DNA from 3 places in the Lactobacillus iners genome. Region 3 is predicted to be linked to each of the others. Evidence: predicted binding sites of a transcription regulator. Region 3 holds the regulator's gene; each other region holds the start of a gene.

Region 1 (7,830 bases), 300 kb from region 3:
AAAATTGATGTCGCACTCATAGAATATTCATCAAGTCCCATTGATAACAAGATAGGGAACATGACACTATCACCTGCGGCTTCACCACACATACCACACCAAATACCATTTTGATGTGCACCATCTATAGTATTCTTAATTAGACGCAATACTGATGGATTATATGGTTGATATAGGTATGAAACTCCATCATTACCACGATCAGCAGCCATTGTATATTGAATTAGATCGTTAGTTCCAATTGAGAAGAAATCTACTTCTTTAGCAAATTGATCAGCTAAAATTGCTGCTGCAGGAACTTCAATCATCATACCTACTTGAAGATCCTCGCCTATCTTAACATTTTTAGCCTCTAACTCTGCTCTAACTTCAGCTAAAATTGCCTTAGCTTTACGCAATTCAGTTAAGGTACCAATCATTGGGAACATAATTCCCAACTTACCATAGGCAGACGCACGCAATAATGCACGTAACTGAGTCTTAAAAATATCCTTATTGTGCATTGATAAACGAATCGCACGCAATCCTAAAAACGGATTCATTTCTTCAGGCAAATCCCAGTAATCAAGGTGCTTATCGCCACCTATATCACAAGTTCTAATAATAACTTGTTTGCCCTTCATACCTTCAATAACAGCCTTATATGCTTCAAATTGAGCATCTTCTGTTGGAAAATCAGATGAATCCATGTATAAAAATTCTGTTCTATATAAGCCAACAGCTTCCGCACCATTTTCCAAAACACCTTTCATATCATCAGGCGTTCCGATATTAGCTGCAATAGTGAAGTGTTTACCATCTGCAGTTTGTGATGGCTGATCCTTTAATTTCTTCCATTCTGCTTTTTGTTCAGCAAATTTACGTCCCTTTTCGTCAAATGAACTGATCTCTGCGGCAGATGGTTCGATAAGAACGTTACCATCCAGTCCGTCAGCAATTACCATTTGTCCATTATTAACATCTTGTGTAATTGTATTAGTACCAACTACAGCTGGAATTTCTAGTGAACGAGCCATAATAGCTGAGTGAGCTGTACGACCTCCGATATCTGTGATAAAGCCCTTAACATATTTCTTGTTCAATTGAGCAGTATCACTAGGAGTTAAATCGTGAGCAATAACAACAACTTCGTGATCAATAGTTGCTGGATCAGGCAAAGTTACACCCAACAAATGAGCCATAATTCTCTTAGAAACATCTCGCACGTCTGCAGCACGTTCTTGCATATATGCATTATCAGTCATTGATTCAAAGATGCTAATAAAATTATTTGATATTGCATCTAAAGCAGCTTCAGCGTTAATACTATTGTTCTTGATTTCATTTTCAATAGCTCCGGAAAATTCCGGATCACTCAAAAATAAAAGGTGAGCGTCGAAAACTTGTGCTTCTTCCTCACCTAAATTTTTCTTAGCTTGATCTCGAACAGCTTCAAGTTCCTTGGTAGACTCATCAATAGCCTCCTTGAATCTTGATACTTCTGCTTCAAGATCAGTTACTTTTGACTTAGAAAATGAAAGGTCAGGTTCTACCAAAAGGTAGGCTGGTGCAATTGCAATGCCTTCACTAGCTGCAATTCCCTTTAATTTTTCAGTCATTATTCAGCTAAGCCTTCCTTTTTCATTGTATCTGCAATTGCATCAATTGCTTCTTTTTCGTCATAGCCTTCAGCAGAAATTGAAATCTCTGAGCCTTGACCAACACCAAGTGACATAACACCCATAATTGATTTCAAGTTTACTGATTTACCACTGTATTCCAAGTTAATATCAGAGCTGAACTTTGAAGCAGCTTGCACTAATAATGTTGCTGGACGGGCATGGATACCTGTTTCAGCAATAACTTTAAACTCGCGTTTTTCCATTTTAGTATCTCCTTTAAATCCTTAATAGGGATCACACCCTGTACGAATACTAGATTATCATTTTTCAAGCTAGAAAACAACAACAATGTAATTGTTTTCAATATTTATTTATCGCTATCTATTCATTTTATTTTGCTAGTCGATATATAATACTACCTCCCACTTGAGCAACTCCTTGAATTTCACTGCGACGTTGAAAATTACGCAAAACACGTTGAAATTCAAAAGCTGTTTGCGGTTCTACCTTATATTCTGCTAATTCACCATTTACTATCTTTTCTAAAATTTCTTGATAATCCATATTTATCACTCCCACTACTAACTACATATTCTATCATTTTTATCTTAGTATGCGAAATTAGCACTTGACATGTTAGAGTGCTAAAGACTAGAATATGAATTATAAAATATCGAAAGTGAGGTTTTTTATATGCTCTGTCAAAATTGTCATCAACGGCCTGCTTCAATTCATCTATACTTGAACAATAATGGAGAAAACCGTGAAATAGCGTTATGTGAAGATTGTTATCAATTATTAAAAAATGAAAATGGATCTGCTAATATGAATAACTTCTTTAGCAGTTTTAACGACTTATTAGGTTCTTTAGGAGGTAGCACTCAAGATTTTGATCAACCAAGAGATAATTCTCCAAAGAAAAATAAAGCTAACAATGGATCAGACTCCCTACTTAATCAATATGGTATTGATTTAACAGCTTTAGCTAAACAAGGAAAAATCGATCCAGTAGTTGGTCGAGATAAAGAGATAGCTAGAGTAATCGAAATTCTTAACCGTCGTACTAAAAATAATCCGGTATTGATTGGTGAAGCTGGTGTAGGTAAAACAGCAGTAGTCGAGGGACTTGCCCAACAAATTATCGATGGATCTGTACCAGCTAAATTACAAAACAAAAAAATAATTTCATTAAATATGGTTTCTTTAGTGCAAGGAACTAGCTTACGTGGTCAATTCGAGCAACGGATGCAACAACTAATTAAGGAACTAGAAAGTGATCCTAATATCATCTTATTTATCGATGAAATTCATGAATTGGTAAATGCTGGTAACGCTGAAGGTGGAATGGATGCAGGCAATATCATCAAACCTGCCCTAGCTCGTGGCGATTTCCAATTAGTTGGTGCTACTACTATCAAAGAATATCGTCAAATTGAAAAAGATTCAGCTTTGGCTAGAAGATTTCAACCTGTTGAAGTTAAAGAACCAAGTATTGAAGAAACTATTAAAATATTACAAGGTATCAAGAAGAAATATGAAGATTATCATCATGTAACCTACACTGATCAAGCAATAGTTAGTGCAGTTACCCTATCTTCAAGATATATTCAAGATCGCTTTTTACCAGATAAGGCTATCGACTTACTTGATGAAGCTGGATCTCGTATGAATTTAACCATTCCTTATGTTGATGATGCTAAATTAAAAGAACGTGTCGAAGCTGCACAAGAATTAAAACAAACAGCATTAAAGAATGAAGACTACGAAAAAGCTGCTTATTACCGTGATCAAATTGAAAAATATGAGAAATTAAAAGATCAAAAAGTTGATCCTGATAAGACACCTGTTATTTCTGAAAAGGTTATGGAGAAAATCATAGAAGAAAAGACAAATATTCCAGTTGGTGATTTGCAAAAGCAAGAACAAATGCAATTAAAGAATTTGGCTGATGATCTCAAAAAGCATATTATTGGTCAAGATAAAGCAGTTGACGTCATCTCTAAAGCAATTAGACGTAACCGTGTCGGCTTTAACAAGTCAGGTAGACCGATTGGTTCATTCCTATTTGTTGGACCTACAGGCGTTGGAAAAACAGAATTAGCTAAGCAATTAGCTAAGCAAATGTTTGGTACCGAAAAATCCATGATTCGCTTTGATATGAGTGAATATATGGAACAATATTCAGTTTCTAAATTAATCGGCTCTGCACCAGGATATGTTGGTTATGAAGAAGCTGGACAATTAACTGAAAAAGTCCGTCATAACCCTTATAGTTTAATCTTATTTGATGAAATTGAAAAAGCACATCCCGACGTGTTACATCTATTTCTTCAAATCCTTGACGATGGTCATTTAACAGACTCACAAGGTAGAACTGTTTCATTTAAAGACACTATTATCATTATGACATCTAATGCTGGACAAGGAATTAAGTCTGCTAGTGTAGGCTTTTCTGCAGAAAATAACCATAATGAGCAGTTCAAAAAAGTTCTGGGTCAATATTTCAAACCAGAATTTTTAAACAGACTAGATGACATTGTTGAGTTTGAGCCATTAAGCAAGGAAAGTTTAATCCAAATCGTAGATCTAATGTTAGACAAGACTAATGAAATGATCAAAGATCAAGACTTACATATCAATGTCACACCAGAAGCCAAAGATTTACTAGTTGAAAAAGGATATGATCCTGATATGGGAGCACGTCCATTGCGTCGCGTGATTCAAGCTATGATTGAAGACAAAGTCGCAGATTATAAGCTTGACCATCCGACAGCAAAGAATTTAACTGCAAAAAGATATGAAAACGATATCATAATTGTTGAAGATAATCAGTAAATAAGCGTATACTAAAAGGAGAAATATTTTCAACTTTTAGAAGGTGTGTAAGAAATGCATTTAATTGATGTTACAAATACTTATCGTGATTTGATTGAAAGACAGTTATCAGCTACCAGCAGTCAGTACATTAAAGTATATTCACTGGGAAATATAACTGTAGTCTATACTGAAACAAGTACCAAAATCGAAATTGTACTCGAAAATCATAGGCGTGGTATTCATGAGGATGAAATTCAATTTGTCATTAAACGTTTAATTCATGAAGATAAAATTTATAACATTTCAATGGATCAGAGTCGTAAAATCATTTCAATTACCTGTGATAAGTAAAACGAATGTCTTATTTTAACTATTTGAACCATACTTCGAGATTTACCGAAGTATGGTTTTTTGTGTCCTTTTATTCATGGCTACTTAGTTCTTAAATTTAAGCATAATAAAAACCTCCAAACTCTTTAGCAAATTTGGAGGTTATTATCAAAAGACACTACTATTTTATGATTCAGTAATTATCAGTTCTTATCTTGATCCCATATTTTCTTAATAGCTGGAATATCACCTATTTTATCAATATTTTCTTTATCCATAACTATCATATTATTGTTGCCAGCTGATAATTTTGTAAAAGCTACTATACTCTGATTTCTGAAATATCCTTCAGATGCTTTGGATAAAGTCTCTTGTAATTTATTTATACGATATGCTTCCGCATCAGCTTCTGTCTTAATTGCCTCAGCTTTTGCTTTTGCAGTTGCTATTAAGGCATCATTATTTGCCTTAGTCGTCAAGCGAATATTTTCGGCTTCACCTTCTGCTTTAGCAATTGTTGCCGTCTTTTCACGGTCAGCTGTTAATTGTTTATCCATTGCAGCCTGAATCTGTTTACTAGGTAATAGTTCATCCACATTAATTCTAATAACGCTAATACCATATATATCTGTTAAATCACCTATAGCCTTAGATAATTCATTATTAATAGCACTTGTGGATCCTAAAGCATCATTTAAATCCATACGTCCAATAATATCACGCAAATGTCCACGCACTAATTGAACCATAGAAGTTTCTGAATCTGTATTATTGTAAAAATATTTAAAACTATTAGTAACCTGATAGTTCAATGTCAAGCTGGTCGATATTTCGGCATTATCCTTAGTGATAATTGAATATCTACTAATTTCTAAAGGTTGTAAGGCCATTGAAACTTTCTTAACTCGCTGAAAAAAAGGTATTTTAAATGTTAGTCCAGCTTTAACAGTTTTAGTATATTTACCAAGCGTCTCAATTAATCCTTCATAATTTTGAGGTACTATAGTTGTACAACCACTAGTTAATATGACAAGCAAGACGATAAAAATTATAATTTTCAAATCAAGTATCATTTTAAATTCCATAATTATTCACCTCTTAATAAAAAATATTATAGGAGATATTATACATAATAAAAACAAAAAAAGCATCTGATTTAACAACCAAATGCTTTTAAAGTTTATTTATTAAAATAATAAATATTCAGCATGTACCTCCTAAATTTATAGAGGAATTAATTATTTAAAATGAATTTCTCAAAATTAAACATTTTCATGACAACGCAAAAAACTATAATATCTAATAATATTAAAACTATAATTAAAATTACTGTCTCAAAAACACCTAAGATTAACACCCCGGTAGCTTGAGAAATGAGCATACCAAATATCGGAGCTACAATTATCATGGATACTCCTTGAGCTGACTTGCTATTCTTCAAATATTGCGAACTACCAATAACTAACAATATTGATAATAAGACAAGCAGTGGAGAAATCAAAATTGTAACTAATAACCATGTCATATTAGGTAGGATTATATGTTTGAAATATCTCCAACCTACAGTATTAACAACCAATATATAGACTAAAACAGAAACGGTAGAAATAGTAACTGCAGGTGCTGCACAACCTAATGCTTTTCCTAAAACAAGGACTTTAGTATTGATGGGAGTATATAACAAACCTTCCAAAGTTTTATGCTCTTTTTCACCAATAAAACTACTGCTAGATAATACTGTAGAAATAATAATGGGTAGTAACATAAATAAAGGTAAAAAAAAGTAAGTAAAAATAACATAAAAAGGTACCGTTCCCCTGGTAAGATAATCTGGGTATTTTATCATCTTAAACTGTTCAATGAACGTATTTAAGCCAACTATGCTAGCTGATACTTCCTTACGAGTACCTAATATAAATAATAAGATTGGTAACACAATACTAAAAATAATTGGAATAATAAGCAATGAGAACATTAATCCTCTATCATTGACTAATTCTCGATATTCCTTATTTATCATAACCTTAAGTTGATGTCTATCCATTGCTATGTCCTCCGATAATTCTAAAGTATATTTCTTTTACTGTTTCTATAACTTTGGAAACTTCATAAATATCATTTCCCTTTAAAACCAAAGTTTTGACAATATCAGCTACTTTATTATCATCATCAACCGATATAATAAATTCATTTTGCATACAATCCGATAGTTCACCATATGAAATCAACTCTTTGATATCTTTAGGATTAAATTTACCCTTAAAATGGACTTTATGTATTTTACACCGCAACCTATCAACTTTATCACTAATAAGTAAATTTCCTGAGGATATGATGCCTATACTATCTACAACACCATCCATACCATACAAATAATGCGTAGACATGATAATAGTAACACCAGCTTTTTTCAGTTTTTTAATGAACTGATAAAACTCATCAATGGCAGCAGGATCTAATCCTGTTGTAGGTTCATCCAAAATTAAAACCTCCGGACTATGAAACATAGCTCGAGCTAACATCACTTTCTGTCTATTTCCTTTACTTAGACTGCCTACGGGCATATCAATATAGTTTTCTAAGTGAAACATTTTCTTCAAATCATCTATGCGTTTTTTTATATTTTTTGAATTTAACCCATATATTTCTCCCCATAATATTAAATTTTCTTTAGCAGTTAGATTTTCATATAAATTACCATCATTTTGAACACCAACACGTAATAATAAATCAGGTCTAGATTTATCTGTTAATTTTTCACCAAAAAGCCTAATAGTTCCAGCGTCGGGCTTTAACAAACCTAAAATTATACGAATTAAAGTCGTTTTTCCTGCTCCATTAGGCCCTAACAATGCAAATACTTGTCCTTTATCAATACGTAAGGAGACATTATTAATGACTTTTTTTGAACCAATTACTTTATTAATTCCACTTATCTCAATTATCATTTTTAACTCCTCTTATACCATACGATGAACCACACCAAAAATATAAAGATAGCTATATAACTAATTAAATTTACTCGTTTTGATTTATCACTAGTAGATCTTACTTTCTTGTAGCTAATAACATTATACCTGCC
Region 2 (7,830 bases), 200 kb from region 3:
TAAGTCCTAACTTTTTAAAATCAGCTAATTTATCTTGCACTTTCAAAAAATCAATCATTGAAAAGTCCAAAATAATATTATCTAATAAAGTTTGCTCATAATTATTTTCGGCTTGCATTTGCAATAGCAACTTATCAAAAGCAAGACGATTATCGGCCGCCACTTGATCAACAATATATAAATCATTATCGGCTGTTGCTAATAAATATTCATGCATCTGCCCTAAACATTGCAGCTGTGGCAATCTATTGACTAAAATCTGCTCACTACTTGTTGTAACTTCACTAGACAATTGCGAGGCACTAAATGGTGACAAGGCTGTTTGGGCTTGCACATTTTCATCCCATGTTGTTGTTACTAAATAATGTTCATCTTGTCGGGGATGTTTCAGGCTAACAAAAGTTGTGTCATCTTCTTTAATTTTTGAACTATCATCTGTTAAATCATTTGGTATCGAAAATTCGACTGGAATTCGGCTTGTATCTACAACTGCCTCATTTAAATTGAATTCTAACTGATCTAACTTAGTTTGCTTACTTTCAGTTGCATTATCCAAACTAGCTATTTCATGTTCAGTTGCACCTAACACCTGATCAATTGTTCTGACAATTAAGCGAGCTAATTCTGATTCTTTAGATAAGCGAACTTCTTGCTTAGTAGGATGTACATTAACATCAACTAATAATGGATCCAAATCTATTTTAACAATTGCAAATGGATAACGTCCTTTTATAAGTCTAGTACCATATCCATCAACAATTGCTTGTACCAAACGATAATTTTTAACATAACGAGTATTCAATAACAATGTAATAAAATTGCGAGTGGAACGAGTCTCATCTGCACGTGATATTAAACCAGCAATTTTGAAATCTGGACTTTGAGCATAGATAGCAAGCATCTGTTCGGCAACCTTAATTCCATATATATTAGCAGCAGTTTGTCGCAAGTCATCATGTCCTGTAGTTTTCAATAATTGCTTCTGTCGATTAGTTAATTCAAAAGACACTTGGGGATATCCTAATGCCAATCGATTGACAATATCAACAATTTTCATAATTTCTGTCCGTTCAGATTTTAAATATTTTAATCTTGCTGGTGTATTATAAAATAAATCCTTCACCACAATTTTGGTACCTTGAGGACTAGCTATTGCTTCTTGCTTAACCTTATTACTATCTTCAAAAATTGCATGAATTCCATTAACGTCGCCTGTATTAGTTACAATATCGACTTTAGCAACTGCTGCAATCGAAGCCAAGGCCTCGCCTCTAAATCCTAAAGTTGCTATGTTAAACAAATCATGATTAGTATTGATTTTACTAGTTGCATGACGCATAAATGCTAAATCAATCTCATCAGCTGCAATACCACTACCATTATCTTGTACTACTATTTGCTTTAATCCAGCATCAATAAAGTCAATCTTAATTCTAGTACTACCAGCATCCAATGCATTTTCACACAATTCTTTAATCACACTTGCTGGACGTTCAATAACCTCTCCAGCAGCGATTTGATTAGTTAATTTGGAAGATAGTTTATGTATTTTGGTCATAATTATTATTCCTTATTTTTCAACTCATCCTGCCAATTAGCTACTAATTGCATAACTTGTAACGGTGTTATTTCATTTAAATAAAGATTCTTTATTTGTGTTAAAACATCTTGTTCTTCATCCGACATTTTGTGCTGATCAGAGCTGCCAAATAAATCTAATTGTTCATCACTAAAAGCTGCCTGATTGTCAGAATGTTTTTCTAACTGTTTTAACATATGCGTAGCTTCTCTTAAAACTTTAGTTGGCAACCCTGCTAATTGAGCAACATGAATTCCATATGATTGGTCTGCTGCACCAGGTAAAATTTTGTGTAAAAAAATTAAATGTCCATTCTCCTGTGTTGCACCAACATGTATATTTTTTAAATGTGCCAATTCTTGATCCAAATCAGTTAATTCATGGTAATGCGTAGCAAATAATGTTTTGGCTCCCACTTTATCGTGTAAATACTTAATAATAGCACCAGCTAGTGCCATTCCATCATACGTAGCAGTCCCTCGACCTATCTCATCAAACAAAATCAATGATCTCTTAGTAGCATTATTTAAAGCAATATTAGCTTCACTCATTTCCACCATAAAGGTACTTTTGCCAGAAATCAAGTCATCCCCAGCACCAATTCTCGTAAAAATCTTATCAAAAATAGGTAAAACAGCACTATCTGCAGGAATAAAGCAACCAATTTGAGCCATAATGATAATCAAAGCCAACTGCCGCATATATGTAGATTTACCAGACATATTCGGACCAGTAATCAAAAAAATGTTAGTTTGCTCATCCATTTTTACATCATTAGGAATATATTCTTCATCAGACATGACTTTTTCTACTACCGGATGACGTCCATTAACTATATTAATTGCTGATGAATCTTGACTAAATTGCGGGCAAACATAATTATTCTGCTCACTAAGTAAACTAAAAGTAGACAAAACATCTAATGAAGACAATTGCTTAGCTAATTTTTGCAAAGCTGGAATATACTTTTTAATATCTTCTCGCAAATTAGTAAACAATTCATATTCCAAATCAGTTGAATAATCCTGGGCTTCTAAAATTAATGCCTCATGTTCCTTTAGTTCGACTGTAATATATCGTTCTGCATTAGTTAATGTTTGCTTTCTCATATAACGATCTAATGGAACTTTATTTTTATAAGAATTGGTGACTTCAATATAATATCCAAAAACTTTATTATAACCAACTCGTAAATTGCTGATTCCAGTTTTTTCTCGCTCACTATTAGCCATATCTGCTAGCCATTTTTTACCATTAATCATCGCATCTCGATAACGATCTAATTGACTAGAAACACCCGATTTAATAATGCCACCTTCCTTAGTTGATAAAGGAGGATTTTCTACAATGGTTTTGACAATTAAATCATGAATACCCTTCAGCGGATCTATTTTTTGAGCAAAATTATTTAAAACTTCATTTTTACTATTGGCTAGAATATTGATAATTTCCGGAACAACAGCTAGTGAATCAGCCAATTGCAAAAGTTCTCGTGCATTAGCGGATCCCAAAGCAACTCTTCCTGTCAATCGTTCCAAATCATAAACACCTTGTAGCTGCTTAATTATTTTTTCACGACTAAAATAATCATCAAAAAGTGCTGTGACAACTAATTGTCGTGACTTGATTTCTGATAAAGAAATTAAAGGGCGTTCAATCCATGATTTAAGTAATCGACCACCCATTGCCGTAGATGTCTTATCTAATAGCCAAAATAACGATCCCATTTTCTTGCCAGTTTTGGCAGATTTAATCAACTCCAAATTAGTTTGCACAATATGAGACATTTGCAAATATTGATTAGGCTCATAACTTTGTGTTACTTGCAAATGTGCTAAACTTCTTTTTTGTGTAGCTAACAAATATGCCAATAATTGCTTGGTTGCCGCAATTTCCAACTGATTATGCAATTGCTGAGTTACATAAGATACTTCGGCATGTTCTTTGGAAAGCTTAACTGGCTGAGATAAAGTAATTCCAGCTTTTTTGAGAAAAATTTGTTTATCAGAAGTTAATGTTTCGCCATAAACTAATTCTCTGGTTTGTAAAGACAACAACTCGTTAACAATCATTTCCCAACTAGTTAAATGAGTTGCATAAGATTCACCAGTAGATAAGTCGCAATAAGTTAATCCCCAACCCTGACTGTTTGAGCAAAGCGATGTTAAATAATTACTTTCTTTAGCCTGATCAGGATTATCATTAATTACCGTACCTGGAGTTACTAGCTGAATAATACCTCGTTTAACCATTCCTTGGGCTTTTTTAGGATCTTCTAGTTGCTCACAAATAGCTACCTTATATCCTTTATCAACTAAAGTATTAATATAACTATCAACTGCTAGATGTGGTACACCGGCCATGGGGATCGGTTTAGCTGATTTATTGGATCTATGTGTTAGCGTTAATTCAAGTAACTTAGCTCCTTTTATTGCATCGTCTTCGAACAATTCATAAAAATCGCCAACACGATAAAATAAAAAAGCATCTGGATATTGTTGCTTTATTTTATAATATTGTTCCATCATCGGTGTTATCTTCTCAGCCATCTAATTACTTCCTTTATCACTATCATAACTGCTAAATATTATACACTAAAGCAAAAAGAGTGATTCTGAATTAATATCAAAATCACTCTTATTTTTACTTCAATAATAATTTAATCGGGGGGTTAACTTATTAATTGATTAATTACATTCCCATTCCGGGAACACCTGGATTTGTAGGGCAAGGGCATTGTGCTTTGCTTTCTTCAGGCTCATCAGCAACTACAGCTTCTGTTGTTAATAATAATGCAGCAATAGAAGCAGCATTTTGCAATGCAGAACGAGTAACCTTAGTTGGGTCAATAATTCCAGCAGTAACCATATTCTCCCACTTATCTGTAGCTGCATTGTAACCAATTTCAAGATCTGCATGAAGCAAGTGATCTAAAATAACTGAACCATCTTTACCAGCATTTTCTGCAATTTGGCGAACTGGTGCCGATAATGCTGCTAAAACAATCTTAACACCGGTCTTAGCATCATCAGTATCAGCTTTTACATTGTTATCAATTGCTTTCATAACGTCAACTAAAGCAGTACCACCACCAGCAACATAACCTTCCTCAACAGCAGCACGAGTTGAGTTCAAAGCATCTTCAATACGATATTTCTTTTCTTTTAATTCTGTTTCTGTAGCAGCACCAACTTTAATGACAGCAACACCACCAGAAAGCTTAGCTAGACGTTCTTGTAATTTTTCACGATCAAAGTCAGAACTAGTATCAGCAATTTGTTTCTTAATTTGTTCAGTACGTTCACTGATTGCATCTTTAGAACCCGCACCTTCTACAATTGTAGTGGAGTCTTTAGTAATTGTAATTCTGCCAGCAGTACCTAATTGCTCAATCTTGGTATCCTTTAGTTCTAACCCTAAATCAGATGAAATTACAGTACCACCTGTTAAAATAGCAATATCTTCAAGCATTGCTTTTCGACGATCACCAAAACCTGGAGCTTTAACAGCTACAACATTGAATGTGCCACGAATCTTGTTCAAAACAAGAGTTGGTAAAGCTTCACCATCAACATCATCAGCAATGATTAATAAAGACTTACCTTGCTGTACAATTTCTTGTAATAATGGCAAAATATCTTGAATATTGGAAATCTTCTTATCAGTAATTAAGATATATGGATTTTCTAAATCTGCTTCCATCTTGTCATTATCAGTAACCATGTATTGAGATAAGTAACCACGGTCAAATTGCATACCTTCTACAACTGATAATTCGGTATCGATACCTTTAGATTCTTCAATTGTAATTACACCATCGTGTCCTACTCGTTCCATTGCATCAGCAATCAATTCACCGACTTCGGTTGATGCTGAAGAAACAGAAGCTACTTGTGCTATTTCAGCTTTAGAACTTACTTCATGACTAATTTTATGCAATTCTGCTACTGCAGCCTTAGTAGCTATTTCAATACCACGACGAATACCAACTGGGTTAGCTCCAGCAGTAACATTCTTCATACCTTCACGAACAATTGCTTGTGCTAAAACAGTTGCAGTAGTCGTTCCGTCACCAGCAATATCATTGGTCTTTTGTGCCACTTCAGCTACTAATTTAGCACCTAAATTTTCGAAATGATCTTTCAATTCAATATTTTTAGCGATAGTCACACCATCATTAGTAATATCAGGAGCACCATAGCTTTTCTCTAAAACTACATTTCTACCTTTAGGTCCCAATGTTGTTTTAACAGTATTAGCTAATTTATCTACACCCCTCAACAAGGAGCTTCTTGCATCTTCAGAGAACTTTATATCTTTTGCCATTTAATCTAACCACCTTTTTACTAAATTATTTTATATATGCTAAAATATCTTTTTCATGCAAAACAAGATATTCTTGACCTTCGTATTTTAAATTAGTGCCTGAATATTTATCAAAAAATACTTCTGTACCTTTGGCTACAGTCATCGGTATTAAATTGCCATTTGCATCACGAGCTCCTTGGCCAACAGCAACAACTTCACCTGTTTGAGGCTTTTCCTTTGCGTTAGAAGCTAAGACAATGCCTCCAACATTTTTTTCTTCTTCATCCTTAACTTTAACGATCACGCGATCACCCATTGGTTGTAACACGTTATATACCTCCCATAATGATTTTTAGCACTCTTAAATATTAAGTGCTAACTTACATCTATGATGATACATTGATTTTGAAATTTATGCAAGTTTTTAACACAAAAAAATGAGATTATTACATCTCATTTTCGTGAATTCAAAAAATAATTCAAAGTTTGCAACTCTGTAGCCAAATCAACATTCTGCACACGAACACCGTGAGGCACGATTAATCTAATCGGAGTAAAATTCATAATGCCTTTAATACCTGCTGTTATCATTTCATCAGCCGTTTTTTGAGCTACATCTTGTGGCACACATAAAATAGCGATATTAATCTGTTGATCTTGCAATTGTTGATGCATTTCATTAATATCGTAAACTGGAACACCACAAAGGATGCGACCCGTAATTTTCTTATTGATATCAAAAGCCGCAGAAATCCTAATATTATTTGTTCTTTTAAAATTATAATTTAATAAAGCGTGTCCCATATGACCTACACCAACTAAGGCTACATTAGTTAGAATATCTTGATTCAAAATCTTTTTCAAAAAAGATAACAATCCTTTTACTTCATAGCCATAGCCAGGTTTACCTAAAGCACCAAAATATGAAAAATCTCTTCTAATAGAGACACTATCAACTTGTACTGCTTCGGCTAATTCCGCCGATGATACACGTTTTTTACCTGCATCATCCAAAAAAATCAAATAACGGTAATATAAAGGTAGCCTTTTAGCTGTAGCTCCAGGAATATTACTTTCATCCATTAAAAAAATGCCTCTTTCTTTTAAAATTCGCAGCTAAACGAGCAAATTTTAATATAACTACAACTATCATAATTATAATTGCTAGATAAAATCAAGCAATATTACATATTAATTTATTTTGATATCATAGATTTTATAATTATAGATAATAATTAGCTATGTTACAATAACCTAAGGTGAAAAGATATGATAATAGCACAAGCAAAAAATTTAGAACAACATTTTGGGATAAATCAAATCTTTAACGATGTTGATTTTTCTATCTCAGACAATGCCAGAATTGGATTAGTTGGCCCTAATGGTGCTGGGAAAACTACACTATTAAAGATCATGACAGGACAACAAGAACCATCTGGCGGCAATTTTACAATCAACAAAGATATAATAGTAGGATACATTGCTCAGGAAAATGGATTGAATGAAAACAATAGCATTTGGGAAGAAATGTTAACTGTTTTTGCATCCTTAGTTGACAAAAGTCATAAAATTGAGCAATTGCAAATTGATATTTCAAATGACCCCGAAAATCAAGATTTACTAAAACAATATGATCAATTATCCTATTCCTTTGAACAAGCAGGTGGTTTTACTTATCCTGCAGAAATAAAATCTGTTTTAAATGGCTTTAAATTTTTCCAGGATAGCTGGCATAAAAAAATCAGCACTTTATCTGGTGGTGAAAAAACAAGACTAGCTTTCGTTAAGTTACTACTCAAAAAGCCACCCCTCCTCTTGTTGGATGAACCAACTAACCACTTGGACCTTGACACACTAGAATGGTTAGAAGGCTTTTTAAAAAATTACAAAGGAGCAATTTTAACAGTATCTCACGACCAATATTTTTTAGACAATCTAACAAA
Region 3 (7,830 bases):
CTACTAAGGGAGTGTTTGGTAGTAACCATAATATTGCAATTATAGTTCCTAAAGGCACATTAGGAGCTTACGTTGAAGTATTAAGCTGGGGAAAATTCAAAAAGTAAAGAGAATTCTTGTTTAATACAGGGCTAGAGTTAGAAAAATTAGAATATGATGGTCTGTATATTCTGAAATGCGTCAACCAGAAAATGAAGAACAACGAAAGCTAGCAGAAGAACGAAGAAGAAAATTAAAAGAAGTTCTTAAAATATTACAAGAGCAAGATAACTAACCGCCAACCTAAAGTAAGGCGATTTTATTTTGCACAAAATTAAGTAGTTAGGGTTAGGGGACATGTGTACATTATATAGAATTAAAATATGGTTTATTCAAACATTCTGCTGTGTACACGAATACATAGTTTCATTAAACATAAATATTAGGTAAAATAATTATATAAAGGAGCTCACTTTTTAGTTTTTTTGCCCAAAAAAGATAGCTAGAAGTATATTTAGTCAAAATATATATTTTTTAAAAAATATATATAACATCTTTATTTTTATATTTTTCTTTTAAAGAATATGTCGTATAATATTAATTAATTATAATAATATGAGGGGTTAAATTATGATTAAAGCAATAAAAGTAACGGAGAAGAGCGTGATTTTAGGATTTCCTGACGGAACAGCCAAAGAAGTTCCTATTTCGGATTTTGATTGCTCTGTTCATGTTGGTGATGAATTTGAAATGTATGAAATGGGCGATAAGAAGATATTTTCTAAAAAAACACCTAAAACTTCTAATTTATCAGATAAAGTTAGTGACTTTACTAACAAAATTTCAAATGATGAAGGGGTGCAAGGATTTATAGATAATATAGTTAAATACGATGTCAATAATTTATTTGACAAGATATTGCTCGCTATATTTTCAGTGTTGGGCTTAAATATTATTTATATTTTATATATGAGTTCACAATACAAAGCAAGTATATATTCTATGTTAAGTTATTTATCAAATCTTAGTAGTGCATTTGCATTTCAAAATTTTGTAGTATTTTGTGCTATTGCTGCACTTGTAATTAAATTTTCGGAGCTAAAAGATGGAAACAAGTGGAAAAAAGCAACATTTGTTTTTCCAGCAGTTACAGTTGTAGTTACAGTACTTATGCACGTAGTTTGTCATAAAATATTCAGCATATTAGGTGGAAAGTATTCTTTTAGTAGTTTAATATCTACTTTTACTAATTATGCAGATGTTGAAAATAGTGGAAAAATGTTGGCAGTATTTTTATTTATTGTTTTGATATTGACCATTGTTTCCATTGTTACTTTGTTTATGAATTTAAGTAAAACTAAAAATAATAAATAATAATAATTTATGTATTAGTTATATATGTAATAAAACTGACCTTCAGCCATTCTTGAGCGGTCAGTTTTTTATATTGTAAAATTTTTGATATTTATGACACACTATTTGGATGTTGACTTAGTTTAACAGCAATTAGTAATCCTTGTTAAATAATTTTTGAAAAAATTGAATACTTTACTTGAAAAAATGCTAAAATCTAGTATTATATTAATTGTTAGCACAATAACATCTTGAGTGCTAATTAAAAGGGGGGATCAGATGTTAACCGAACGCCAAGAATTGATTTTAGAGACTATCATTAATGATTTTACGCAGACGCATGAACCGGTAGGATCAAAAACGGTGATGTTACAATTACCTATCAAGGTTTCTAGTGCAACAATTAGAAATGAAATGGTTGTATTAGAAGATTTTGGATTTTTGGAAAAAACACATTCTTCTAGCGGTAGGGTACCGTCTGCTTCCGGATATAGATATTATTTAGATTATTTGGTAGATCCTATAGAAATTTCAGATTCTGTATATCACCAAATTATTAAGCAATTGGATCAACCTTTTCATCAAGTAAATGAAATTATTGAAGAGGCGACAAAAATTTTATCTGATTTGACTAATTATACAGCATTTGCTGCAGGTCCTGAAAATATTGATATTTATATTACTGGGTTTAGGATTGTTCCATTGTCTGCCAACAGGGTGATGGCCATTTTAGTTACTGATGATGGAAATGTTCAAAATCAGATATATACTTTGCCCCATCATACTTCGGGTGACGAAGTTGAAAAAGCCGTTGCTTTAATTAATAAGCAGTTAATTGGTAAATCTTTAACTGATGTGAATAGTGGCTGTTTAAATCAAATTGCTAAAGAGTTAGTTTCTCGTGGCTCTGCTACAATATTTTTAGATCTTCTTCAAGACGTTATAAAAGATGCAGCTAGTGAGCAAATGTATGTAAATGGTCAAATAAATTTGTTAAATAATTCTGGGATTAATGATCTTAATAAATTACGATCGCTTTATCAGTTGATAGATCAAAAACAATTAATGTCAGATTTTATTGGATTTGATACTAATCAGATTATAAATCATAATTCACATACTAATGTTAGAGTCCATTTAGGTTCTGAGATGCCATCAAAGTTATTAGAAGATTGCAGTTTATTGACTGTCGATTATAGTGTTGGCAAACATGGTACAGGGACGATAGCATTGTTAGGTCCAAGTAATATGCCATATTCGCAGATGATAGGCTTACTTGAATATTTTAGAAACGAGTTAGCTAATAAGTTATTGGAGTATTATGGTGATTTTAAGTGAGGAGGTAAGTTGTGAAAGAACATAAAGATAATTCAGCGGATAGTAAAAAAGAAAAAAATAATACCAAACCAAAAACGTCTTCTAATAAAGAAGATGTAAGCAAATACACTAAAAAGATCCAAGAGCTGGAGTTAAAAAATCAGGAATTGGAAGATAAATATCTACGTAGTGAAGCAGAAATTCAAAATGCACAAAATCGCTATTCCAAGGAGCGTGCACAGTTGATAAAGTATGAGTCACAAAGTATAGCTAAAGATATTCTTCCTGCATTGGATAATCTTGAGCGTGCATTAATGGTCGAAAGTGATAGCGATGTGACTGTTCAGTTAAAAAAGGGAGTTCAAATGACATTAGATGCGTTGATTAAAGCGTTAAGTGATCATGGAATATCAGAAATTAAAGCTGATGGTGAAAAATTTGATCCAAAATTACATCAAGCTGTTCAAACTGTTGATGCAGTGAAAGATCAGGAACCTGATCATGTTGTACAAGTATTGCAAAAAGGATACTTGTACAAAGATAGAACTTTAAGACCTGCTATGGTAGTTGTAACAAAATAAGAGAGGAAGTTAATTTATGTCAAAAGTTATCGGAATAGATTTAGGAACTACTAATTCAGCTGTAGCTGTGTTGGAAGGAAAAGAACCTAAGATTATTACTAATCCTGAAGGTAATCGTACTACACCATCAGTTGTTGCTTTTAAGAATGGTGAAATTCAAGTTGGTGAAGTAGCTAAAAGACAAGCAATAACTAATCCAAATACTATTTCTTCAATTAAACGTCATATGGGTGAAGAAGGATATAAAGTTAAGGTAGATGGTAAGGAATATACTCCACAAGAAATATCAGCAATGATTTTGCAATATATCAAAAAGTTTGCTGAAGATTATCTAGGTGAACCAGTAAAGGATGCTGTAATTACTGTTCCTGCTTACTTTAACGATGCTCAAAGACAAGCTACTAAAGATGCTGGAAAAATTGCTGGATTAAATGTTCAAAGAATTATTAATGAACCAACTGCAAGTTCATTAGCATATGGATTAGATAAAGATGAAAAAGATGAAAAGATCTTAGTATATGATCTTGGTGGTGGTACGTTTGACGTCTCTGTGTTAGAGTTAGGCGACGGCGTTTTCCAAGTTTTGTCTACAAATGGTGATACTAACCTTGGTGGTGATGACTTTGATAATGCCATTATCGATTGGTTAATTGAAAACTTTAAGAAGGAAAATGGTGTTGATTTATCATCCGATAAGATGGCTTTACAACGTTTGAAAGATGCTGCAGAAAAGGCTAAAAAAGATTTATCAGGTATTTCATCTACACATATTTCATTGCCATTTATTTCAGCTGGAGAATCAGGTCCATTGCATTTAGAAGCTGATTTAAGTAGAGCTAAGTTTGACGAATTGACACATGATTTAGTTGCTAGAACTAAGATACCATTTGACAATGCATTGAAGGATGCAGGCTTATCAGTTTCGGATATCGATAAAGTAATTTTAAATGGTGGTTCAACTCGTATTCCAGCAGTTCAAGAAGCTGTTAAGCAATGGGCTGGGAAGGATCCTGATCATTCTATTAATCCTGATGAAGCTGTTGCTTTGGGTGCTGCCGTTCAGGGTGGTGTAATAACTGGTGATGTTAAAGATATTGTGTTGCTTGATGTTACGCCTTTGTCTCTTGGTATAGAAACTATGGGTGGTGTATTTACTAAGTTAATTGATAAAAACACTACTATTCCAACTTCAAAGAGTCAAATCTTCTCCACAGCTGCAGATAATCAACCTGCCGTTGATGTTCATGTTCTACAAGGTGAACGTCCTATGGCAGCAGATAATAAGACTTTAGGAAGATTCCAATTAACTGATATTCCTGCTGCACCACGTGGTGTTCCACAAATTCAAGTAACGTTTGATATTGATAAGAATGGTATCGTTAATGTGTCTGCTAAAGATATGGGTACTGGTAAAGAGCAAAAGATAACTATTAAGAGTTCTACTGGATTATCTGATGAAGAAATTAAACGCATGCAAAAAGAAGCAGAAGAACATGCAGAAGAAGATAAAAAGAAAAAGGAAGAAGCAGATTTACGTAATGAAGTAGATCAAGTTATCTTTAGTACTAATAAGACATTGGAAGAAGTAAAAGGTAAACTTAGTGACAATGATATTAAACCGGTTGAAGATGCATTAGAAGCTTTGAAGAAAGCTCAAAAAGATAATGACCTTGTAGCAATGAAGGAAAAGAAAGATGCTTTGTCAAAGGTTGCACAAGATTTAGCAGTTAAGTTGTATCAAAAACAAAATACCCAAGGTCAATCTGGTACTAAAGAAAATGGTAATGGTAATGATAAAGGTACGGATGGTAATGGTAATTCAACGGTAGATGGTGACTTCCACAAGGTTGATCCTGATAAATAGTTGTCGATTATAAAGAAAAGAACTGCCATGTTGTAGTTCTTTTCTTTTGATAGTTAAGGAGTAATTAAATGTCACAACGTGATTATTATGATATTTTAGGGGTTGATAAAACTGCTAGTGATGCTGAAATTAATAAAGCGTATCGAAAATTAGCTAAAAAATATCATCCTGATATAAACCATGAACAGGGTGCGGAAGAAAAATATAAAGAAGTTAACGAAGCATATGAAGTTTTGCATGATAAGCAAAAAAGAGCTCAATATGATCAATTTGGACATGCTGGTGTTAATGGACAAAGTGGTTTCGGCGGTGGCACTCAGTATAGTGATTTTAGTGGCTTTGATGGTTTTGGCGATATCTTTGGTGATCTCTTTGGTGGTGGTACAGGTAGACGACATGTAGATCCTACTGCACCGCAACGTGGTCAAGATTTGGATTATACGCTTACAATTGACTTTATGGATGCTATTAGAGGCAAGAAAACAAATATTACATATACTAGAAGTGAAATATGTTCATCTTGTCATGGTAATGGAGCAGAAAAAGGTACACATCCAATTACTTGTTCAAAATGTAAAGGAATGGGTGTTATAAATATTACTCGTCAAACTCCATTTGGCATTATTAGACAGCAAGCTAGTTGTGATCAATGTGGAGGAAAAGGATTAATTATTAAACATCCATGTAATACTTGCCATGGCAAGGGATGCATAGATAAAGAACAAACTTTGCAGGTTGATATTCCAGCTGGTATTGATAATGGGCAACAAATTAGGCTAAGTGAACAAGGTGAAGCTGGTAAAAATGGTGGCACGTATGGTGATTTATATATTGTGTTTAAAGTAAAACCAAGTGCTGAATTTACACGTAGAGGCACAACAATTTATTCTGAAGCCAAGATTTCCTTTGCACAAGCTACTTTGGGTGATTATATTCAAGTTGATACCGTTCATGGTAAGGTTTCATTAAAAATACCTGCAGGTACACAACCAAATACAAGATTTAAATTGCGTGGTGAAGGTGTTCCTCGCTTGAATGGTAAGGGTAATGGTGATCAGGAAGTTCTGATTAATATTGTGATACCAAAAGAAATTAATGATAAGCAAAAAGAAGCCCTTGTTGATTTTGTTAAAGCTGGTGGTGGAAGTATTACACCTCAGGAAAAAAATTTCTTTGAAAGATTGAAAGATAAGTTATCATAAAGTTTTTTAAGATAGTAACTGAGATACAGTATTAAATTTTAAGGTTTGATTTTGATATTAAATAATCAGAATCAGACCTTTTGTAGTTAAAGGTGAAGTTTGTTATCTAAGACTATTATTTATTTTAATTAATGTTTTTATTTGTTATAATAATTTCCTAGTGATAGAAAGAATTAAACGGGTGAATACATGGATCTTGATAAATTGAAAGAATATCAAAAGCATATTAGAAATTTTTCCATTGTGGCACATATTGATCATGGAAAATCGACCATTGCTGATAGAATTTTAGAACTAACAGATACTGTTAGTGAACGCCAAATGAAAAATCAATTGTTAGATGATATGCCATTAGAGCGACAACGTGGTATTACCATTAAGCTAAATTCTGTTGAAGTTAAATATTGTGCTAAGGATGGAGAAACTTATTTTTTTCATTTAATTGATACGCCAGGACATGTAGATTTTTCATATGAAGTTTCGCGATCACTTGTAGCATGTGAAGGTGCATTATTAATTGTTGATGCATCCCAAGGTGTACAGGCTCAAACTTTAGCTAATACATATTTAGCAATGGATAGTGATTTGGAAATCTTGCCAGTTATAAATAAAATCGATTTGCCTTCAGCTGATCCAGATATGTGTAAGGATGAAATAGAAGAAATGTTGGGATTGGATGCCACTGAAGCTGTTGAAGTTTCAGGCAAAACTGGTATAGGAATCCCTGATTTGTTGGAAAGAATTGTTCAAGATATACCAGCTCCTTCAGGTGATTTAAAGGCACCGTTAAAAGCACTTATCTTTGATTCAAAATATGATGATTATCGTGGAGTTGTATTATCTGTAAGAATAGAAGATGGAATTGTAAAGCCAGGTGATAAGATTAGGATTATGAATACTGGCAAGGATTTTGAAGTTACTGAAGTCGGTGTTTCTAGTCCATATCCTGTAAAAAAGGAAATGTTGGTTGCTGGTGATGTAGGCTATATTACTGCCAATATTAAGTCAGTACGTGAAACGCGAGTAGGTGATACTATTACTAGTAGTTGCAATCCTACGGCTACACCATTACCAGGTTATAGACAAATTCCACCTATGGTATATTCAGGTATGTATCCAGTTGATAATCAAAAATATGATGATTTAAAGGAAGCATTGCAAAAATTGCAATTGAATGATGCTGCATTAGAATTTGAGCCTGAAACTTCACAAGCACTAGGATTTGGTTTTAGATGTGGTTTTTTGGGATTATTGCATATGGATGTTGTTCAAGAGAGATTAGAGCAGGAATTCGGGATGCAATTGATTATGACGGCACCTAGTGTAGATTATCATGCGATTATGAATGATGGATCTGTAAAGTTGATAGATAATCCTTCAGATTTACCTGATGCGGGTGAATATCAAGATGTTCAAGAACCATTTGTGAAGGCGGAAATTATGGTTCCAAATGATTTTGTGGGTGCGGTTATGGAATTATGTCAAAAAAAACATGGCGAGTTTCAGACTATGGATTATCTAGATAAGTTTAGGG

What was found. The regulator HrcA, encoded in region 3, represses chaperone genes, less so after heat shock. The targets are predictions, from matches to a motif close to TTAGCACTCNNNNNNNNNGAGTGCTAA.
Region 1: G6Z82_RS01295 (ATP-dependent Clp protease ATP-binding subunit) is a predicted target of HrcA. The motif match lies at 2,223-2,249, and genes of this name have one in related genera.
Region 2: groES (co-chaperone GroES) is a predicted target of HrcA. The motif match lies at 6,240-6,266, and genes of this name have one in related genera.

Annotation. Positions count from the first base shown of each region.
Region 1 is NZ_CP049230.1:243,211-251,040, reverse strand. It holds gene ptsP (phosphoenolpyruvate--protein phosphotransferase) at 1-1,598, opposite strand, end outside; gene G6Z82_RS01305 (phosphocarrier protein HPr) at 1,598-1,864, opposite strand; gene G6Z82_RS01300 (hypothetical protein) at 1,992-2,165, opposite strand; gene G6Z82_RS01295 (ATP-dependent Clp protease ATP-binding subunit) at 2,295-4,436, shown strand; gene G6Z82_RS01290 (DUF1827 family protein) at 4,491-4,769, shown strand; gene G6Z82_RS01285 (SPFH domain-containing protein) at 4,952-5,833, opposite strand; gene G6Z82_RS01280 (ABC transporter permease subunit) at 5,983-6,792, opposite strand; gene G6Z82_RS01275 (ABC transporter ATP-binding protein) at 6,785-7,696, opposite strand.
Region 2 is NZ_CP049230.1:345,804-353,633, reverse strand. It holds gene mutL (DNA mismatch repair endonuclease MutL) at 1-1,558, opposite strand, end outside; gene mutS (DNA mismatch repair protein MutS) at 1,564-4,128, opposite strand; gene groL (chaperonin GroEL) at 4,271-5,905, opposite strand; gene groES (co-chaperone GroES) at 5,931-6,215, opposite strand; gene G6Z82_RS01765 (redox-sensing transcriptional repressor Rex) at 6,341-6,970, opposite strand; gene G6Z82_RS01760 (ABC-F family ATP-binding cassette domain-containing protein) at 7,157-7,830, shown strand, end outside.
Region 3 is NZ_CP049230.1:541,984-549,813, forward strand. It holds gene G6Z82_RS02800 (hypothetical protein) at 610-1,353, shown strand; gene hrcA (heat-inducible transcriptional repressor HrcA) at 1,612-2,670, shown strand; gene grpE (nucleotide exchange factor GrpE) at 2,682-3,230, shown strand; gene dnaK (molecular chaperone DnaK) at 3,247-5,094, shown strand; gene dnaJ (molecular chaperone DnaJ) at 5,163-6,296, shown strand; gene lepA (translation elongation factor 4) at 6,486-7,830, shown strand, end outside.